DNA from 2 places in the Desulfolithobacter sp. genome. Region 2 is predicted to be linked to the other one. Evidence: riboswitches for the same ligand, from Rfam matches in the RefSeq annotation. Region 2 holds a riboswitch; the other holds the start of a gene.
What was found. Region 2 has a riboswitch for cobalamin ahead of ACXJJY_RS08430 (TonB-dependent receptor plug domain-containing protein). Riboswitches for the same ligand answer to the same signal wherever they lie in the genome.
Positions count from the first base shown of each region.

Region 1: another riboswitch for cobalamin. It lies ahead of thiC (phosphomethylpyrimidine synthase ThiC); the one in region 2 lies ahead of ACXJJY_RS08430 (TonB-dependent receptor plug domain-containing protein).

Region 1 covers NZ_JBPMMS010000013.1:51,178-58,533, reverse strand. Annotated here, with positions in the region: gene ACXJJY_RS03085 (succinate dehydrogenase/fumarate reductase iron-sulfur subunit) at 1-732, shown strand, start outside; gene ACXJJY_RS03080 (HAMP domain-containing methyl-accepting chemotaxis protein) at 1,541-3,781, shown strand; gene thiC (phosphomethylpyrimidine synthase ThiC) at 3,860-5,224, opposite strand; cobalamin riboswitch at 5,320-5,521, opposite strand; gene ACXJJY_RS03070 (sigma-54-dependent transcriptional regulator) at 5,559-6,920, opposite strand; gene ACXJJY_RS03065 (two-component system sensor histidine kinase NtrB) at 6,922-7,356, opposite strand, start outside.
Region 2 covers NZ_JBPMMS010000034.1:53,051-60,406, forward strand. Annotated here, with positions in the region: gene ACXJJY_RS08420 (dihydropteroate synthase) at 1-569, opposite strand, end outside; gene ACXJJY_RS08425 (ABC transporter substrate-binding protein) at 651-1,628, opposite strand; gene ACXJJY_RS08430 (TonB-dependent receptor plug domain-containing protein) at 1,631-3,673, opposite strand; cobalamin riboswitch at 3,843-4,029, opposite strand; gene ACXJJY_RS08435 (M48 family metalloprotease) at 4,131-5,474, opposite strand; gene ACXJJY_RS08440 (putative molybdenum carrier protein) at 5,471-5,944, opposite strand; gene ACXJJY_RS08445 (metal ABC transporter solute-binding protein, Zn/Mn family) at 5,951-6,874, opposite strand; gene amrS (AmmeMemoRadiSam system radical SAM enzyme) at 7,179-7,356, shown strand, end outside.

The DNA.
Region 1 (7,356 bases), on a different contig from region 2:
GTCTGGCGCCAGGCCGGACCAGAGCAGCCAGGCGCACTGGAAACATATCAGCTGCAAAACATTTCCACGGATATGTCCTTTCTGGAAATGCTCGATGTGCTCAATGATCAGTTGACCCTTGAAGGGAGAGAGCCTGTAGCCTTTGACCATGACTGCCGCGAGGGAATCTGCGGCATGTGCGGAGCGGTTGTCAACGGGATTGCCCATGGTCCTGAAAAGGAGACCACTCTCTGTCAACTGCACATGCGTCACTTCCAGGATGGCCAGACCATTATCATCGAGCCTTTCCGGGCCAGAGCTTTTCCGCTGATCAAGGACCTGGTGGTGGATCGGTCCGCCTTTGACCGGATCATACAGTCCGGCGGCTTTGTCTCGGTCAACACCGGCTCTCCCCAGGACGCCAATAACCTCCCGGTAGCCCAGAACAGAGCCGAGCAGGCTATGGACGCCGCCGCCTGCATCGGCTGCGGAGCCTGTGTCGCCGCCTGTCCCAATGCGGCGGCCATGCTCTTTGTCTCGGCCAAGATCTCCCAACTGGCCCTGCTGCCACAGGGGCAGCCTGAGCGCAAAAGCCGGGCCCTGGCCATGGTCGAGGCCATGGACCGGGAAGGGTTCGGCAACTGCAGCAATGAACGCGAATGTGAAAACGTCTGCCCCAAGGGCATCTCCATACGCAACATCGCAAGGCTCAATCGTGAATACCTGCGCGCAGCCTTTACCGCAGACGATTAGTCAGTGTCTGGCCAAAAATGAGGATTTTCACCCGAGATCAGGTAAGCAAAGACTCCGAAAAATCATTTTTGGACAGACACCAGTCACACTGCCGGCTCTCCCGGTTCCAGCTCGCCCCCTCAATACTTGATCAAAGCCTTTCTCCTTTTCTCCCGAAACACATTCACTTGCTCCATTTTTTGCTTCGCCCTCGCTTCAACTCATCATCCACCACCTGGCGGACCAGGGGCAGACATCAGACTCCAGCCGGATTGGTTTCCTGGCAGCGACACCCTCCTCTCCGTTTTTCAGCAATAATCCGGTCCAGGATCAAGGACCGACCATGCCGTTTTACATCTGTTCGCAAGTCATCTTCCCGATATCTGAAACAATAACATATCATCCTGTTCATCATACCACCCGGCACCCAATACATATTCGCGTTGCCACAACCTGAAAGAGAGCACAACGTAGTCCCTGGTCATCCATGGATTTCAACGTTTTCACTCCCACATCGTGACCTAAAGACAAACATTAAAGCAGACAGAGACAGACACTCCACACTTCCTTATGCCGCTATACAACATCTCGTAATCATAGAATAATTATGCCAACGGCCGACAAGAGAAAAATAATTAATATCAAGCCTTATTCTAATAAAAACTGAATTTTTTTGACTCTCATGGTACTCGCTCATAAAATAGCACATATATCGACATCACGTCTTTGTCAGCAATTTTTTCGTATTGCCGGTTGCACCAGACCAATAATCCTGTGAGGCCCGCAACTTGCCGGCAACATCCAGCGTCACTGCCAAGAGAGGATCTCCATGAAATCATTTTGGAACAATATCAACCTGCGAACAAAATTCGCCTTCCTGTTCAACGGCCTCCTGGCTCTTTTTATCATGTTTCTCGGAGCAAGCTTCTACAACACGAGCAGAACAGAACGAAATTTCAATGAGTTGCTCAATAACGACCTGGCAATCGTCGAGCTTGCCAAGGATGTCAGGATTCACATGCTCCAGACCCGGACCAACGAAAAAAACTTTATGCTCAAGAAGAAAATCGACTACCTGGACCAGATGAAAAACGAAATCCAGCTGCTCGACAAAAACCTTGATGAGATCATAAAAATAGCCGGGCCCCGATACGGAGACATCAAAAAAATGGCTCACACCATCGAAAAGAACGCTGAACTCTACTTGAGAAACTTTGAAGCCCTGGTAGACACCTCCCGCAAGATTGGGCTCGACCAGGACTCAGGGCTGCGTGGTCAGCTCAAAAAAACCGCCCGGGACCTGCAGAGTTTTGTCAGGCAACACCAGGTGGACGAACTCTACCTGACCCTGCTGAGCACCAGAAAGCTGGAAAAGGAATACATCCGGACAAAATCTGAACGAATCCTTGAAAAATTACGTTCAGCACTCGACATGCTCGACGAAATACTCACCGAAGGGTCCTTTGTTCCCGGTTTCCGGGAGGAACTCAATAAAAATCTGGCTGAATACAAAGAAGCACTGAACAGGCTGGTTGCCGGTGAGGATGATGCGTACATGGATGTTATTGAGCATGCAGTGCACATGGAAAAATCCATAGGCGCCATTTATGTTCAGGGAGCCAGAGGGCTGGCCCTCGATATCAGCCTCCACGAGAGCCAGTATCTTCTCCACCAGGATCCACAGGAGCTGCAGGAAACCATCGATGCGCTCGACAACCTGGTCGACGCCTTTGACAACGGAATGGTGGATGAAAAATACCTGACAATGGTTGAAGAAAAGACGAACTCCTACAAACGCGCATTGCTTGCTCTTCATAAAAACAACCAGGCAATCAACACCATCACCGGGACATTGGAACAAACTGGATCAAAAGTTGAAAGTATGGTGGAAAACATCGTCGACACTTCTCACAAGTACGAACTGAACCAGCGCATGCTGATTGAACAGAACAATCGCAGAACCACGATCATAATCCTGTCCATGGCGATCCTGGCCACTTCTGCAGGCATGCTGATAGTTTTTCTGACGATCCGCTCAATTGTCAGTTCCATCAGAGAGGCTGTCTCTTTTGCAGGCCTTGTGGGAGACGGAGATTTCACCACCACCCTTGACAACAAAGGTCGGGATGAAATCGGTCAACTGGTCGAGTCTCTCAACCAAATGGTCAGGAAACTGAACACGGTTTTCAAAAAGGTCGGAAACAGTACCGAAGTTTTGCAGGATTCAGCAACCCATCTTTCCGAATCATCTGAAGCTATGTCACAGGGAGCGGATCAGTCATCGGAAAAGGCGAACAATGTTGCAGCGGCGACCGAAGAGATGAGTTCCAACATGAACTCCGTGGCCGCAGCCTGCGAAGAAGCGGCCACCAATGTCAATATCGTCGCCGATGCGGTGGGAGAGCTGTCGGCAACTGTTCAGAGGATAGCCACGGACACCGCGGAAGCACGGGATGTGACCATGGAAGCAGTGACCCTTGCTTCAGGCTCCTCTGAAAAGGTCGACGCCCTGGGCCAGGCAGCCGGTGAGATCAGCAAGGTTACCGAGGTGATCACCGAAATTTCCGAACAGACCAATCTGCTGGCCCTCAATGCCACTATCGAAGCGGCCCGGGCCGGAGAAGCAGGCAAGGGGTTTGCGGTGGTTGCAAACGAGATCAAGGAACTGGCCAACCAGACAGCCGATGCCACCCGGGAAATCAAAACCAAAATCGAAGCCATTCAGAACTCGACCAATCTGACCGTGAACGAGATAAAACAGGTCACCGGGGTCATTACCAAGGTCAACAAAATAGTGTCCTCAATCGCCACAGCCGTGGAAGAACAGACCGCAAGCACAACAGAGATAGCGGAGAATATTCAGCAGGCCGCTCTGGGCATATCCGAGGTCAACGAGAATGTGGCCCAGAGCTCGGCAGTGTCAGGTGACATTGCCCGGGAGATTGCCGAAGTAAGCCAGGTGGCCGGTGAAATAACTGCGCTCAGCTCAACTGTCAAAAACAGTGCCGGCAAACTGGCAAAAATGGCCGATGAGCTCTCAAAACTGATCGTCACGTTTCGCACCCGCTGAAATGGCTGCCCTTCACCTTCCGGGCAAACAAGGCCCGCCTGCTGTTCAATAAGCAGCCGGGCCATATCTGCTGAGACTCTATTTTTCTTTCTGCGCGGATACTACCGCTTTTTTCCGGGCCTGTTCCTCTTCGCAGCCCCGCTTGTCACCGCGTATGTCTCGGGCAAATAGCGATATTCCCCGCTCCATGGCGCAAAAATCGCCGCACATGGTGCAGGTACGCTTATTTTCCGGTGAACGGTCCCTGCGGATCCTGCGAGCCTCTTCTGGAAACATCAAAAGCTCCATCTGCCTTTCCCACCGGGTATCACGCCGGGCGATAGCCACCTGCTTTTCCCGCTCGCGCATGGAAGGATCACGCGCGATGTCACCTATCCTTGCCGCCAGCCTGGTGGCCCGGATACCTTCACGTACGTCCTGTTCTCCGGGCAGGGCGAGATGCTCCGCCGGGGTGATGTAACAAATCAAGTCCGCTCCGTAACGGGCTGAATTGGCAGCTCCTATGGCAGCGGTAATATGGTCATATCCGGCCCCGGAGTCTGCAGGCAACGGGCCCAGGACGTAATAGGGCGCATTGCCGCTCATCCTTTTCTCCAGCATTATATTGCCTTCGATCTCGTCAAGAGGCACATGGCCCGGACCCTCCACCATCATCTGACACCCCATTTCCCGACCTATCTCGGCCAGTTCGCAGTTGGTGATCATCTCCGCCATCTGGGCCCGGTCGTGACTGTCATGAATAGCTCCAGCCCGGATACCGTTACCCAGTGAAAGAACAGCGTCATATTTTTTCATCAAATCGCAAACCCGGTCAAACTGCTCATAAAGTGGATTTTCCCGGTCATGATACTCCATCCAGGACACCATGAAGGTGCCGCCTTTGGAAACCAGCCCCCCATAACGATATCCCTGACGACGCAGCCGTTCAATGGAGTACCGATTGATCCCGCAGTGAATTGCCATGAACGATATTCCATCCTCCAGCTGCCGCTCGATAAGCTCGAAAAGATATTCCGGGTCAAGTTTGTTTGGGTTACGGTACTTGCGGATGGCCTCTGAAAAGGCCTGATACAGAGGCACATTGCCCACCGGCAGATCAACGGCGGCCAGCACTTCGCGCCGCACCAGGTCCAGATCGCCTCCGGTGGACAATTCCATCAGGGTATCGGCCTGCTCCTCTTCAGCGATCCGCGCCTTTCTTTTTTCCAGCTCGATGTCCTTGATGTCCGAAGAAGTGCCGATAGAGGCATTGACCTTGGTCCGCAACCCGGTGCCAATACCGACCACCTTCTGATTCGGACGATTATGGTTGACCGGAATAACGATTTCTCCCAAAGCGACTAACTCCCTGATCAGCTCGACATCCTTGCCCTCATCGCTAGCTACCTGTTCCATCTGTGGTGTAACGAGCCCCTCGCGGGCCAATTCAAGTTGGGTCTTCATGCTCTCTTCCTCCTCAGACCGTCCCGGCCGGCAAAAAAAAAATCCGCGCCAGGGAATTGTTCCTTGACGCGGACTTGCAGGACAGCAATATCCGTTATCTTGTATCCAGCCTGGCAGGTCTTCTGACTCACGGATCAATCTCCGACCGCGCCTTCCCATCCCCGAAGATGTGGACAGTGGCATCATGCGGCCGTAGTCCCCGCTTACAGCGCCGGCCCTGAGCGTTACGGATTCGCACCGTATTCCCTATTCTCCGCCGGCAACCACACCGACGGCACCAGACTGATCTATGGTGTCCACATATGCCAGAAATTAGAAAAAAGGACAAGACAATTCAATCTTTGTCCAGACCGTATTCCTTAATCTTGTTCAACAGGGTCTGCCGGGCAATTCCAAGAATACGTGCTGTTTTCGAGCGGTTACCATCTGTCTGAGCCAGGATGGTTTTGATTGCCTCACGCTCCATGTCGCGAAGGGTGAAACCCTGCCTGCCGTTCTTCTCCAGGTTCGGCGCCATATCTTCCGGCAACAGGTGAGGCGACAGTTCCCGGGGAGTAATCTGTTCTCCAAGGCAGAGAATCACTGCCCGCTCCACGGTGTTTTCCAGCTCCCTGATATTACCGGGCCAGTCATGTCGCCCAAGGAGCATCAGAACCTGGGGATGAAATCTCCGAATATCTTTCCGGTTTTTTTTCGCATATTTTTTCAGAAAATAATCAGCCAGGGCTGGTATATCCTCCGGCCTCTCCCTGAGAGGTGGCAATTCAATAGGCACCACGGAAAGCCGGAAAAAGAGATCCTGCCGAAAAGTGCCTTCCTCAACCATTTGCTGAAGATTCTTGTGGGTTGCCGCCACAAGGCGGACATCCACCTTCACAGACTGGCTGGAGCCAAGACGTTCGAACTCTCCTTCCTGGATTACCCTGAGTATCTTGGCCTGGGTCTGCAACGACATATCGCCGATTTCATCAAGAAACAAAGTGCCGCGATGGGCCTGTTCAAAGCGACCCTTACGCTGCCGCTCCGCACCGGTAAAAGCACCCCGTTCATGGCCAAAAAGTTCGCTTTCCAGCAAGCTTTCATGCAGAGCCGCGCAGTTGACCTTGATAAACGGGCCGTCTTTACGCAGACTGTTTTGATGAAGCGCCCCGGCAATCAATTCCTTGCCGGTACCCGATTCTCCGGTTATAAGCACCGTTGCATCGCTGGGAGCAACCAGCGAGAGAGTTTCAAACACCCTCTGCATACCACTGCTGCGGCCGATAATGTTGCCAAAGTCAAATTTTTCTCCAAGCCGTTCCCGAAGCTGTGCATTCTCTTCCCGAAGCGCCTCTATATGAAGCGCCTTTTCCACGGCCAGATTCAGGGCCTCGATATCAACAGGCTTGGTGACATAATCGACGGCCCCCTTTTTCATGGCCGCCACAGCACTTTCCACCGAAGAAAAGGCCGTGATAACGATAACCGGCTCGATACGCCCCTTTTCCCTGAGCAGCGACAAGGTCTCCAGGCCATCCATTCGCTGCATTTTCAGATCCAGCAGAATCAAATCCACATCATGGTCCCACAGCAGCGGCAAAACCTGATCCCCATCGTCGGTTTCAAGTATGGTGTAGCCTGCCCCCTCAAGGTTGACCTTGAGCATGGTACGGTGAGCCACATCATCATCTACAAGCAGAATTGTTTTTCCCTGCATATCATCCATTTCCAGTTTGTTTTTTCTGGGTCACCGGGAGCACTATCGTGATTTCTGTTCCCCTGCCCGGGGCTGATACTACCTCGAAATGCCCGTGATGCTGCTCGACAATCTGGTGACTGACAGCCAGACCCAGGCCGGTACCTGCCCGACGGGTTGTAAAAAACGGATCGAACATTTTCTCCTGCTCTTCCCCGGACATACCCTTGCCCGAATCGGAAACCGTAATCCGGATCGTGTCTTTTTCTTCAGAGCAGAACAGGCTTATGTGACCACCTGCCGGGGTGGCATGCAGACTGTTTTTGAGCAAATTGAGAACAACCTGGAGCAGAAGATCTTCATCTGCGACAACAGTCCCTGTACACTGTATCTTCATGGAAAAATGGATATTTCCAGCCTTGAAATCATGCTCGAGCAACCTGGCTGTCTTTTCGAG
Region 2 (7,356 bases):
CCAATCAACCGGATGGTATCAAGCACCACGTCGATATCCGGCAGGCCGCCACTAAGACGCCAGGTTGCCGGATCCGGGCGGCAGGCGATGACCGGATCGATATAGAGTTGTTCATGGGGCAGACCAACCCGGTCGGCGGTGTCCATCACCTGCATGGCGAGTTGCAGCCGGCCATTGACATCCATGGGTGTAAGGTCGGCGCTGACCAGCAACACTACCAGGTTTGCCTTGAAGAACTTCGCCGTTTCCATGGCTCTGGAGAGTTCCTGTGGATTGGCCGTGACGGCATTGATAGTGGCTGTCCCCTTGTGGATCTCCAGGGCTCGTTGCTGATTCAGGACATGGCTGGAGAGAAAGAGCGGGACATCTGCGCCCTGCTGGATTGTCTCTACCAGCCAGAGCGTGAGGCGGCCAAGTGTCCTGTTCTGGCCAAGATTGATATCCAGTGCGGTTGCCCCGGCGTCCACCTGACTCCTGGCAAGATGCACCAGGATCTCTTCATCCAGATCTTCCAGGGCCTTAAGAAACCTATGGTTCATGATGTGCATGCTTTCACCGATTATTTGCATTGTTTACTCCTTGTAATTCTGTAGTTTTTTGTTTCTGCATGAGATGCGGTTGTCAGGGTTCCCTCAAGCTGTACAGGTCTCTCAATGCTGATCTATCTTCACGGAGGGCCCAGCAAGGAGCGCCCCAATCCCTTTGGCCAGTACCAGGGGCAGATCCTGGAGTCTCCCGGTGTCGATCGGGACTTCCTTATCTGCAAGGTGGTGGGCCACGGCCTGACACCAGAGATCCACATTGCTTAAGTCATCCACCAGCCCTTTCTCATAATCATCACTGATGGCCATGACCGTATTCAGTTCCATGGGGCGTATGACCCGCTGGCGCTTCTCCGCCGGGATTGTGGTAACCTTGCGGGCAATCAGCGCCAGCAGTCGCTCTTCTTCTTCAATGATTGCCGTCGTTTTTTCCTGTCTTTGAAAGATGCGGCCAATAAGCCTGATCAGATCAAAGCTTTCGTTAATGGAATGCGCTGAAAGATTGATGAGAATGGCCTGGTTCCGGAAGTGGGAAACCACTTCTTTTTGCAGATCAACATAAAAGATAACGTCTGGATTCAGGGCCGCCAGCCGTTCAGGATCAGGGCTGGCAAAGCCACCGAGGATAACCTTGTCTGCACTTTCAGGCGGCAGTAGGGAGTGATGGGTGATGCCGACCACCGCATCTGCCGCGTCGATGCGCAGCAGGATTTTGGTGACGGAAGGGACCGGGGAAACCACCCGTTGCGGGATGTTGTTCAGGGTAATTTCCCTGCCGCCCTGCTTCCCCCCTAACAGGGCTGTTCCCCAGGCAAGCAGCAGGGCGGCAAGCAGAAAATGGAGGGTCATGCCGTTTTTCAGCAACAGCATGATGGTGTCAAGGTGGGAAAGAAGGTCGGTCCTGCTGGCCAGAAACCAGGCCAGGAAGAATACGATACCGTAGCCGGCGATGAAACCACAGAGAACTGCAAGCCGCCCTGACAGTGTTGCCTTCCGTGCGAACAGAAAGGAAAGGCCGGCCCCGCTTTTCACGGCGAAGATACCCAAAGAAAAGGCGAGGCCAAGAACAAGGGATTTGATTTCCATGGCTAGAACCTGTACCTGTAGCTGGCATAGATTCCGCGGCCTGGTTTGGGGTAGCCCTTTTTTTCGTAATAATATTCATCAAAGAGGTTATCCAGCTTGAGGGTGAACCGGTGATGTTCCTTAAACGAAATCCCGACCACCAGGTCTGCCACCGTGAAGGAGGGATATTCTATTTCCGGATAACCGGCCGCGGTCCAGTCTGTATCCTTCATTGGGCCCTGGTTGCGGAAATTGAGCCTGGCTTCGAACATCTCGTCCGAGTACTGGAGGCCATAGTTTATCGTATAATCAGCCACGTTGTGGATATCGCCCATGGTTCCGCCGGGTTCTTCCTCTTCTGCCTTGAACATGTAAGTGGCGTTGACAAACAGCTCCAGCGAACGGTCCCAGTTCATCGGGGCCCCAATATCGAAGGATAACTCTGTCTCCAGGCCTTCCATTTCGGCGCTGAGACTGTTTTGGTAGGTGGTGGTGTTACCCGCGGTGACCGTGGTGATCTTGTCGTCCACGTCGGTGTGGAAATATGTAACGTCCATGAACAGGCCCAGCCTGGGTTGCGCATAGCCAAGGCCGATATCCCAGGTGATCGAGGACTCGGGGTCCAGGTCCGGATTGCTCCGGGTGATCATGGTAACCCCGCCAACGTCTGTTTCCGCGTAGCCTGCAAGCTGGGCCGCAGTCGGTGGAACAAAGGCCTTGCCGATGGTGGTGTGCAACCGGATTCCCAGGTCGAAGTTGTAGTTCAGCCCGGCCCTGGGACTGAAGGTGGAGAAATTTTCCGAGTTGGGCGTAAAATCGGTTTTGTAGGGCGTGGGTTTGGTTTCTACATCGAAAGTGTCGTACCGCCCCCCTACAGTGGCGGTGAGCCGGTCGTTCATGAAGCGCCAGATGGTTTCCAGGTATCCGGCCCAGTTTTCCCGGCCTTCATCCGGGGACCAGGGCGCCCTGCGTGTACCGTCCTGGTTGTAGCTTCGGCTTTCCCTGTCGATCTTCTGGTAATCGATGCCGACGACGAACCGGTGTTGGCCCCAGGTGTACTCGTTCTTGAGCTGGAAGCCGAGCCAGTCTGTCTCCGAGTCGTAGCTCCGGTACGGTTCCACCTGGACCAGGGCCGGATACCAGCCGGTATAGTGGCTGTAGTTTTCACTGGTTTCGTTGGTCCGGTAACCGGTGAGGCTCACTCTGCTCTTATCCCCCAGCGGCCCGCTGAGGGTAAAATCCATGCCCGAGCGGTCGATGTCCTTGTGGCCGGACATCTCGTTGCCATAGGCGATGTCACCCGGAGTTTCGATATCGCGGCCCTGGTAGAGGTCTCCGCTGACATCGATCCGCCATGCTCCCAGGTCACCGCCCAGGCGCAGGGATCCGTTCTGGGTCCTGAAGGCCGTGTTTGCCCTGGTCTCGCCGTTACCCATCTCGTAGTCATCGCTCTGTTCGAACCTCTGGGCAAAGATATCGAAGTCGAACCGGTCCCCCAGCCCGCCACCAAGTGCTGCTTTTTCAAAATTGGTCGCAAATGAGCCGTAACCGATTTCCGCAAGACCGGTGAGTGGTCCGGTATGTTTTTTGGTAATGATGTTGACCACCCCGCCCATGGCTTCTCCGCCATAGAGGGAAGAGGCTGGCCCTTTCAGGACCTCTATCCGTTCCACGTTGCCGGTGAGCACGGTCGCCAGGTTGGTGGCTCCGGCCGGCCGGCCGTTGATAAGAACCAGGGTGTGCTTGGTGATACCGGAAAATTCCGGCCGAAAACCGCGGATACCGATGCCGGCCAGGGCGCCGGGGTACTCGATCACGCCGACGGAACTGTTCTTCTTGAGCTGTTCGGTGAGTGTGTCCCCGGTGGTCAGCTCGATGGTCTCGCTCTCGATCACCTCGACCCTGGCCGGAATTTCCTGCACCGATTCTTCACTGCGGGTGGCGGTCACCACCACTTCGTCCAGGGTAACCTTGTTTGCAGGGCTGTCTTCATCCGCGCCCGCCAGGGCCGGTCCAGGCGTGGACACGAGACACAGGGCCAGGGCCGTTCGAATCTCCTTTTTCATCACACTTCTCCTTGTACCTTGTAATGACGTTGAGACGGGTCCGGGGCCGCCTGAAAAGGCAAAAAAAAATCCCCGGACCAATAAACAAAAGAGTTATTGGTCCGGGGATCCCTGATTTTTCCTCGAACAATTCGACAAGCACGTGACTGCTCTTTGTCCGCGAGAGCAGGCGCTTTATGTTTTTCAGACAGGTCTTCTGACTCCCGGATCATCCTCCTTTTGCGCCTTCCCAACCCCTAAGGAGGTCAGTGGCATCTTGCAAAATTCGTCCCCGGTCACAGCGGCGGGCCCGTCCCGGATTCGCACCGGGTTCCCTATTAAGCTCGGCTAAGAGCATCTGAAAATGTACCGATAACGTTACCTGAAAAAATGTGCTCCGTCAACCCGCTTTTGCCGGGAAGATGTGGCCCGTGCCCGCCAGGAGGTTAACGTTCCCGGGGTGTATCGTGAGCGCTGTTCAGCGAATATAGCCCCATTCCCGGAGGCGGGTATATGCGTATTTTGCCTTGTCACCCTGGCGTACCTTTTCAAGAAACGCGGCGTAGGCCCGGGCGGCCTCGTCCCGGCGCTGCATGGCTTCGAGGGCCTGGCCCCGGTAGAAGAGGATGTCCGGATTACCGGGCAGGAGCCGGTCCACCTCACTTAATTCCCGCAGGGCCTGGTCATATTTCTCTTTGGCGAGGCTGCTCATGGCCAAGAGCCAGTGGCCCTGGGCCTCTTTGGGGTAGACCTGGGTGGCCTGGCGGGCATAGCTTAGCGCTTCATCATGGTTATGATGCATAAACTGGCATTTGGCCATAACCACCAGGGCCTGGTAATCGTCCGGAGCGTGGCGAAGAGCAGTGTGCAACAGTTCTTCGGCCTGGCGGATCTGTTTACGGGCCAAGGCGGTTTCCGCCTTCTGGATGGCCCTGATTGCTGGTTTGAGACGGCGAAGACCTGCGGTGTGGTCCATGTAGCGCTGTCGGTGATCCGGGTTGTCGAGCATGGATGCGTAACGTTCATGGGCCTGCAGGCGGGCTGTTTCCAATCGTTCCCTGCTCATGGGATGGGTGGCGAACATGAGCTCGATGGCAGTGGGATTGTGCTCTCCGCTTCTGAGGAGGATTTCCATGAGACCCGCCATGCCAAGTGGTGTGTATCCGGCCCTGGTCATGTATTCCATGCCCAGGGCGTCGGCCTCCCTTTCGTCATTGCGGCTGTATCTGGCCAACAGGGCACCGGCCCCCAAGCCGCCAAGCCTGGAGATCAGCTCCGCCGTACCTTCATGACCGGCACTGGAGGTGGCTATCGAGGCTCCGGCGACCAGCAGGTTGACCAGCAACCCCTTGCCCATCTGCTCGGCTGCGTGCCGGGCACAGACATGGCCGATTTCGTGCCCCAGCAGGGCTGCAAGTTCAGCTTCGCTTTGCAGTTCAACCAGGATGCCTCGGGTGGCGGCGATGGAGCCGCCGGGAAAAGCGTAGGCGTTGATATGGGCCGCATTGACGCCGCGGAAGGAAAAGGGCATGTCAGGGCGATGTGAACGACGGGCCAGCTCCATTCCCACCCGGTTAAGATACTTGTTGAGCTCCCTGTCCATGAGGATACCGTAATCGGCCGAAAACTGGAATGGGGCCTGCTTCCGGTCCAGGGCTATCTCCTGGCTCCGGGTCATCATGACAAGGGATTTTTCTCCTGTCACCGGGTCGGTGCTGCAACCGCCAAGAAAGGGAGCCGTAATGGCGCTTCCACCGCAAAGAAAGAAAAAGCGCAGGATTGTACGGCGTGAAATTCGGGGCAAGGTGTTTGATCCGTTCATGGTGTTTTGTCCGTTTCGGGCCAGTTTATCTGCAGCAGAAGGTCATAAACGGCCCGATAGATACGCGGTTCGCCGCTTGCTCTGGGGCCGGCCACGTTCAGGGTTTTGATGTTATGGTCTTTCAGCCATTGTTCTATGGCTTTTTGAGCTCGTTTGGGATGCCATAGTTCCAGGTCGATATGGAGACAGGGGCGCCGGTGCCGGATGGCCAGGGCCTCGGTCAGGGCCGAGCCGCCGGTGAGAGGGCCAAATGACACTATCAGAGTGCCGTCACTGTCCAGTATGTTTTTCCTGGTTCGGTCCCGGTAGTTGGCCGACGGCAGCTCCTGGAGTCGGTAGCGGTCCGGCAGTGGTCCCTCCTCGGTCCGGCGCCCTCTTGGCAGCCAGCCGCCATGGGGGATGTTCAGGCTGATGGCCGCGTCAAGAGCCGCCCGGTCAGCCCCGCTCTGTCCTCCGGAGATAATTTTCATGTTCTTTCAGGACCCTTTGGGAGTCGACCCTGCCGTTGGCGTCAACGCAGCGGCGATCCGGCCGGCAATACGTTCCATGTTGGCCAGGTAGTCCCGCGCCAGCGGGTCAAGCGGTATCACTGCTCCGTCGATGGCCCTGGCGATGGTCCGGGCGCTGGAGCTTGAAAACTGGGGCTGAACAAAGATGACGTGGACATTATCCTCCCTGGCCGAGGCGATTAGGCTGGCCAGGTGGCGGGGGCCCGGCCCCTTGCCCCCGGGGGCCACTGCTTTTTGCCGCAACCCGTAGGCCCGGCAGAAATAGCCGTAAGCCGGATGAAAGACATATATGGTCTGGCCGGTCAGAGGCGCGAGCACCTCCCTGAGTCTGCGGTCCAGGGCCTCGAGATCCGCGGCAAAGGTTTCATAGTTTTGCTGGTAGAATTCTTTTCCTGCGGGGTCGAGACGGATCAGGGTGTCGCGAATGAGGGCCGCCTGTTTCTTGACCAGCCGGGGATCAAGCCAGGTGTGCGGATCCAGATCTTCACTCTTTTCCCGTTCTTTGGCATGCACATCTTCATTCTGCAGTCCTTTGTGATCGTGGTCACCGCTCAACATATCCAGTCCCTGACGCAGGTCGATGATGGAGAGATGGGGGACGGAGCGCTGTAGTTTGGGTATCAGGCTTTTTTCAAACGGCACGCCGATGCGGAAATAGACATCGGCCCGGGACAGGGTCGCCATTTGGCGTGGTGCAGGGGCGTAGGTGACCGGACTCTGGCCAGGCTGGACCAGGGCCTGGACCTGAACCCGCTCGCCACCAACCCGCTCGACAAAATATTCCTGAGGGAGGATCGAGACAAAAACCGTGATCCTGGCCATGGCCACGGCAGGCAGAGAGATGGTCAGCGTCAGGAAGAGGAGCAAAAGAGAGATTTTTTTCCAATGCATTGGGACTCCGGAACCGGTTTTGGGAAAAATGGGCGCGTACCTGAAAAATTTTACAATGACTTTTACTGGTTGTTGATGCGGGTGAGAACCGGCAGGTGACCTGGTCGTTTCGACGGTCACCATCAGGCATTCGGTACCCGGACCGGGACCATCGTTTGGACAGGTAACCCGGTAACGCCACTGTATCAGTATACGTTATGCGATCCGACTGTAAAATCAAGGGGGGAGGTTTCCCAAAGGGGAGACAGGTATTATATTTTTTCAGAGGCTTGCTGACGGTGGATCTGCAAACAGGGAGGGTATCATGCACGAGGCACGTTTTTACACCAAAAAGGAGGACGGCAAGGTCCAGTGCGGACTCTGTCAACACCGCTGCCAGATAAAACCGGGACGGCGAGGGATGTGCGGTGTGCGTGAAAACCGGGACGGGACATTGTATACTCTGGTCTACGGGTATCTGGTGGCGGAAAATAGTGATCCCA